One region of the Paracoccus sp. J56 genome, then DNA from elsewhere that is predicted to be linked to it. Evidence: riboswitches for the same ligand, from Rfam matches in the RefSeq annotation. Region 1 holds a riboswitch; each other region holds the start of a gene.
What was found. A riboswitch is a leader RNA that binds a small molecule or an ion and turns the genes downstream of it on or off. The one in region 1 is predicted to bind cobalamin.
Positions count from the first base shown of each region.

Region 1 (2,263 bases):
AGAACCGTCCCGCACCCGCCATGATCCCCATGGCCAGCGCCAAAAGCAGCGCCGTGACCAGAAAACACAGGATCAGCCCCGGAGCAGGGATCGCCGACCAGATCCCCGCGACCGTTCCTGCGCCAAAGGCTGAATAGACGATCAGCAGGATCGAGCCCCGGTCGACCACCATGGTCAGTAACCGGTGACGCCGAACAAAACCTCCGATCCAGCGGCGGGTAAGTTGCCCGACGGCAAAAGGCAGCAGGATCTGGACCGCGACTTTCTGGATCGCGTCGAGGCTTGCGCCTCCGCCTTCCTGATGCAGAAGATGGGTGACGAGCAGCGGGGTCAGCACCACGCCTACAAGGTTCGACAGAGAAGCCGCGCAGATCGCCGCCGGCACATTGCCATAGGCAATCGAGGTGAAGGCGATCGAGCTTTGTACCGTCGAGGGCAGCACGGCAAGAAACATCAGGCCCATGGTCAGTTCAGGCCCCAGCACCTGGCCAAACAGTGCCGCCAGCCCGAGCCCGAGCAACGGAAACAGCACATAGGTCGCGGCAAAGGTCAGTCCCTGCAGGCGCAGGTTCAGCAGCCCTGCCTTGACCGATGCCGGATCCAACCGCGCTCCGTACAGAAAGAAGAGCAGCGTTACAGCCCAGAAGGTCGCCCCTGACAGCAGATCCGCCGCCATGCCGCGCGCAGGCAGGAACAAGCCCAGCAACACCATGCCAAGCAAGAGCAGCATGTAGGTGTCGATGCCGATCCGTTTCAATGCGTTCATCCCTGACCTCCTGACGCGGATGCCCCCTGTCTCATACAGATCGGCGGCGGGCACAAGGCGGGGATCACGGATCATGCCGTTGCGCCCTGAACGCAGGGGCAGCATACCGCCAGGGGCTGTTGCCGCGATGACGCTTGACAGCTGATGCTGCTGTGCGGCAATGCAAAGCCGCTACGGTTCCGGCGCTTCAGCCGGATGAAAAGGGAACGCCGGTACGCCTTATGGTCCGCGAAGGACCGGGGCAAGTCCGGGGCTGCCCCCGCAACTGTATGCGGAGAGCGATGGTCGATGATGCCACTGGGATAAAACCCGGGAAGGCCGGCCCGAGCAATGATCCGCAAGCCAGGAGACCTGCCGCAGCGATCACCCATTTCCGGCGCGGGGTGCGCCAGGAAAGCGGCCATCCCGCAGAGGTGACATTCACCATCCCGCAGGCTCAGCCCAGAGCCTTTACGGGATATTCTGCAATTCGCGGGTCAGTGACCCGCACTGGAAAGGCCAGGTCGGAATGTTCAGAACCACCGTTTCCCTTATCGCCATTACCGCCGCGCTGCTGCCTGTGATCGTGAGCGCCGAGGAGGTCCCCGAAACCGTGATCCTTGATCAGGTCATATTGTCGGGCGGCCTCTCTCCGGTCGTCGAAAGCGCCTATGGCCGCGCCTATACCGTCCTGACCGCCGAAGATCTGCAACAGCGCCGCGTCACCACGGTTCAGGACGCGCTGCGCACCGTCCCCGGCCTGTCTGTCACCTCGACCGGAGAGTCGCTGACCAGTATCCGTATTCGCGGCGGTGAGACCAACCATGTCTTGGTGCTGATCGACGGGGTCGAGGCCAACTCTCCCGGTAGCGGGGACTATACCTTCAGCGGAATGCTTGCCGAGGATATCGAGCGCATCGAGGTGCTGCGCGGGCCACAATCGACCATCCACGGCGCCAATGCCGCATCGGGCGTGATCTCGATCACCACCCGCCAGGCCCGCACCCCCGGCCTTCATTATGGCGGAACGGTCGAGGTCGGCGGGCTCGGAACCCGCACGGCCAGTGCCTATGTGCAGGCGCGGGGTGAGCGCGGCGGCATCAGCCTGTCGGCCGTGTCACGGCGCAGCGATGGCGAGGATACATCCCGCACCCCGGGCGGGGATACCGACTTCAACGACCACGACACACTGGGCCTGACCGGCTCGTACGAATTGACCGATGGGATAAGCGCGGGCTTTACCCTGCGCCGCCGCTGGCAGGAATATGGCTATGACGGGACGAGCTGGACCGCCGTAGACTCTCCCGATGATTATGTGATTGATACGCCCTTTACCGCCAAACGCAACGAAACCTATGGTTCGCTCTGGTTAGAGGCAGCGGCGCTGGAGGGGCGGTTTTTGCACCGCTTCGTTCTGTCCGGCTCGAACCAGACGGCAGATCATTTCAACGCAGGTGTCCCGGATTACGACGATGCCTCGCGGCTGCGGGATATCAAATATACCGGCAGTTGGGCACT
Region 1 is NZ_JAFL01000019.1:41,015-43,277, reverse strand. Features, by position in the region: gene M511_RS13970 (bile acid:sodium symporter family protein) at 1-766, opposite strand, end outside; cobalamin riboswitch at 924-1,139, shown strand; gene M511_RS13965 (TonB-dependent receptor plug domain-containing protein) at 1,275-2,263, shown strand, end outside.

Region 2 (2,263 bases), on a different contig from region 1:
GCGCGCCGCCGCCAAGGCCAAGGATCGTCACCGCGACCGCGCCGGTCGACGCCCCTGCTGATACCCCCAGCAGATAGGGGTCAGCCAGCGCGTTGCGGATCAGCGCCTGCAAAACCACCCCGGACAGCGCCAGTCCCGCGCCGCAGGCAGCCGCGACCAAAGTGCGCGGCATGCGATAATTCCAGATGATCGCCGCATTGATCGAGTCCACCGGATATCCGGCACCAAACAGCTTGTTGGCCAGCACCGCCAGCACGGTATCAGGGGGCAGGGGCATTTCGCCTATGATAACCCCGGCAAGGATCGCCACCGTCAAAAGGCTGCCTGCCAAGATCCATCGCCACCCGGGCGCGCGCGGGCGATAGCTGCGGACCGTCGCGACCGTCATTCGAGGTTAAAGGCCGGCAGCGCCCCGGCCAGTGTTTCAAGCGCCGAGACATTGCGGATCGAGGGGTCCATCGAATGGGCGTCAAGCACCACGATCCGGTCATTGCGAACCGCTTCCATCTGGCTGGTTACCGGGTCGGACTTCAGGAACTCGAGCTTCCGTTCGTAATCGTCAGCCTCGAACCGGCGACGGTCCATCCGGGCGATGACGATGACCGAAGGATTGGCGCGGGCGATGGTCTCCCAGCTGACGGTCGGCCATTCCTCATCGCTTTCGATGACGTTCTTCAGCCCCAGTTTTTCCATCATATAGGCGGGTGGTCCCTTGCGGCCCGCGACATAGGGATCAACGTCCATCTCGGCCGACGAGAACCAGAACACGGCCGAGGCATCTTTCAGGTTCAGCGACCGGGCGTTTTCAACTGCCGCCGCCTCGCGCGCCTTCAGATCGGCGACCAGTGCCTCACCCCGTTCCGGCACGTCAAAAATCTGTGCCAGTTCAAGAACGCCGGCATGAACGGATTCCATCTGGAACATGGCATTGCGGGTCCCGTCCGAGCCGCTGCTGTTGTCTTTGTTCCAGCAGTCCGCGGGCAGCACATAGGTCGGGATGCCGACATCGGCAAATTGCTCACGCGTGGCGACGATTCCTTGAGGACCGATGTGCCATTCGTATTGCACAGTGACCAGGCCGGGCTTTTTCGCCACCACCGATTCAAAGCTCGGGTCGTTGTCGGCCAGCCGCTCGATCGAGGCATTCACCTTGCGGTATTCGGGCAGGACCTCGCTGAACCAGACGGCAGTGCCCTGGACCTTGTCGGCCAGCCCCAGCGAATAAAGGATCTCGGTCGCGGCCTGTCCGACACTGACCACGCTGTCAGGTGCATGGCTGATGGTCAGATCGACGCCGCAGTTTTGCAGCCTCAGCGGATATTGGGTCTGTGCGCCTGCGGGCAGGGTGGCAAGGATCATGGTGGCCGCGCCAAGCAGCGCGGCAGTCAGTGTGCGGGCAAACATGAATTGTCTCCGGTTGTGAGGGCAGCCAGGGACGGGAGGAGAGGAGCGGCCCAAAAACTGACAAGCGCCCTTGCCTTGCGGCAGGGCCTGATGCTGGCTGGGACGGGCGCGGCAAGGCACCCTTTGGGCAAATTCATCGAACACCTCCCCGGACACCCCGCCCGGGCTGCGTTGAAACGGGTGTCGGCAGGTCTCCTGACTGGCGGGTCGCGGGGCTTTCCACGGCCTTCCCGTGGCGCATGGCCACAGTGGCATTTTCGTGGATGTCCTCGCCGCCTACAGTTGCGGGGGCAGTTCCGGTTCACCGGACAGGTCCGGTGGCGGATTCCCTTTCAATTCCATATGGAAACCGACACCGGGCAACTACCCGCCAAATTGCGGATGAACAAGGTAAATCTGGCTTCCATGGCAGGGACCGCCCCCACAGGCCGGGAAGGGCCAAGGAAAACCGCGTCAGGATGGGGGAGTGGTGTATCCTGTCGTGGCCTTTCCGGCCCTCGCATGATGCGCGTCACATGGAGCCCGGCCGGCGCATCTGAAATTGTCAGGTCATGAAAGCGGATCAGCTGTTATATCAGTGGGTTACGCCACTGCCGCCGACCACGGCAATGTTATATGGCCTGCCTTCGACCGGTACGGTGCCGACCTCGCTGAAATCCTTGGTCGAGATGCGCCGGATCAGCCCGGCATTCGGGTCGCTCAGCACGATCTCGTCCCCGGCGACGGCAATGCGCGGGCGCGGATCGTTCCAGTGGCCGTCCATCGAATATGGCGCGGTGACCTTGGTGCTGTCGCTGAGAGCGGCGTCAAGCAGGTTCACACGGTGCAGGCTGCCATCTTCGGTCAGGACATAGCCTGT
Region 2 is NZ_JAFL01000005.1:171,025-173,287, forward strand. Features, by position in the region: gene M511_RS05675 (FecCD family ABC transporter permease) at 1-388, opposite strand, end outside; gene M511_RS05680 (ABC transporter substrate-binding protein) at 385-1,404, opposite strand; cobalamin riboswitch at 1,573-1,773, opposite strand; gene M511_RS05685 (metallochaperone AztD) at 1,979-2,263, opposite strand, start outside.
Region 2: linked by a shared signal. The riboswitch ahead of M511_RS05680 (ABC transporter substrate-binding protein) and the one ahead of M511_RS13965 (TonB-dependent receptor plug domain-containing protein) in region 1 are both predicted to bind cobalamin.

Region 3 (2,263 bases), on a different contig from region 1:
TCGGAACCTCGGTTTCTTCCAGCCCACGGCTTTCGCGAAAGACGACATGCATGGCTTATTCGGCGCTTATGCGGCCAGAACCGCCCTGATCGCGGCCTCGTCGATATCGTCATGCTCGGCAATGACGACGAGGCGCGAGTTGCGGGGGGCATCGCCCCAGGGCCGGTCGTATTGGTGGCGCACCCGTTCGCCCACCGCCTGCACCAGCAACCGCATGGGCTTGCCCAGGACGGCGACATGGCCCTTGACCCGCAGGATGTTCTGTTCCCGCGCCAGCCGTTCGATGCGGGTGGCCAGATCAGCCGGGTCCGCGATCTCGGCCAGTTCGATCACCACCGAGTCGAAATCGTCATGCTCATGATCCTCGGCCCCGTCATGATGGCTGGGGCGGGCGGCAAGGTCATCCTCGGCCGCGGCATTGAGGCCCAGGATGACGCGCGGGTCGATCACCCCGTCAACCAGCGGCAGGATCGGCAGCTTGCGCGGGGCCTCGGCCTCGATGACCGCGCGGGCGGCGGCCAGCCCCTGTTCGCCCGCCAGATCAGCCTTGGAGAGCAGGACGATATCGGCACAGGCGATCTGGTCCTCGAACACCTCGGAAAGCGGCGTTTCGTGGTCAAGGCTGTCATCAGCGGCGCGCTGGGCCTCGACTGCCGCCACGTCGGGGGCAAAACGGCCTGCCGCAACCGCCTCGGCATCGGCCAGTGCAATCACCCCGTCCACGGTGATGCGCGAACGGATCGCCGGCCAGTCGAACGCCTTAAGCAGCGGTTTCGGCAGGGCAAGGCCCGAGGTCTCGATCAGGATGTGGTCGGGCCTGACCGGCATTGCCATCAGCCGTTCAAGCGTCGGGATGAAGTCATCGGCGACGGTGCAACAGATGCAGCCGTTCGACAGCTCCATGATGTTTTCGGCCGGGCAGTTTTCGTCTGCGCAGGATTTCAGGATCTCTCCGTCCACGCCCATTGTGCCGAATTCGTTGACCAGAACTGCCAGCCGCTTGCCCTGCGGGTTCTGCATCAGGTGGCGGATCAGCGTGGTCTTGCCGGCGCCCAGAAAGCCGGTGATGACAGTCACTGGGGTCTTGGTCAGGTCGGTCATGTGCTACCCAATCGGAGGAATGCGCGCGAGGCTGCGCTTGCGGAAAATCGTGACGCGTTCACGCCAGGGGACGATGCCGTCAGATGCGTCGGCATAGGCGGCGGCGCCCTGCATGATCTCGGGGGCGTCATCAGCCGACATGCTGCCATAGACATAGGTCCACCGGCCCGGGCCCGACAGCGCGATCGCCGCGCCATTGGCGCAGGCTGACAGGCATTCGACGGGAACGATACGCACGCCTTGGGGCAGAGTTTCGGCGGTCAGCGCCTGCAACAGACGCAGGCCGGGCACGGGCTCGCCGTCGGGGACGGGCAGGCCGGCGCGGCAGGTGATGCAGACATGCAAGGTGACTGTCATGCGCCCTTCATCCGTTATGGCGGCAGGGCGCGGGGGCGCGACATATGCCCCAAGCCCCAGCAGGAACACCCCGTCCGCCGGTCAATCCTTTGCGCGGGCAGGTCTCCCGGCTTGCGGATTCGGGCCTGTGGAGCCCACGGTCGTCCCGCCTTCCCGGCTTTTGGCCAGTGGCTTATGGGCGACCTTTCCGGTCACGGTCGCGGGGGCGGCTGCTTCCAGGCGGTTGCCTGTCGCATTCCCTCTTAGCCTGTCGTAGGACAGGAACCAGCGCCCCTTGTCTGTGCGCGCCCGGTCCCGACTTGTCAAGCAAAGGAGTGCCCGATGCCGACCGAAGACAACCTTCGCCATGCCGAGAAGATGGCCAGGATCAAAGCTGCGCGTGACCGGATGATGGCTGGAAAGCAGGGCGAAAAGGGACTGATCATCGTCCATACCGGCAAGGGCAAGGGCAAGTCCTCGTCCGGGTTTGGCATGATCCTGCGCTGCATCGCCCATGAGATGCCCTGCGCCGTGGTGCAGTTCATCAAGGGCTCATGGGACACGGGCGAGCGTCGGGTTTTGACCGGACATTTCGGCGATCTGTGCCAGTTTTATGCCATGGGCGAGGGGTTTACCTGGGAAACGCAGGACCGTGAGCGTGACATCGCCGCCGCCCGCGCCGGCTGGGAAAAGGCCAAAGAGCTGATCCGCGATCCCCGCATCCGTATGGTACTGCTTGATGAGATCAACATCGCCCTGCGCTATGATTATCTGGATCTGGACGAGGTGCTGGTCTTTCTGCGCAGCGAAAAGCAGCCGATGACCC
Region 3 is NZ_JAFL01000003.1:197,063-199,325, reverse strand. Features, by position in the region: gene cobN (cobaltochelatase subunit CobN) at 1-52, opposite strand, end outside; gene cobW (cobalamin biosynthesis protein CobW) at 67-1,101, opposite strand; gene M511_RS03725 (DUF1636 family protein) at 1,105-1,458, opposite strand; cobalamin riboswitch at 1,538-1,742, opposite strand; gene cobO (cob(I)yrinic acid a,c-diamide adenosyltransferase) at 1,780-2,263, shown strand, end outside.
Region 3: linked by a shared signal. The riboswitch ahead of M511_RS03725 (DUF1636 family protein) and the one ahead of M511_RS13965 (TonB-dependent receptor plug domain-containing protein) in region 1 are both predicted to bind cobalamin.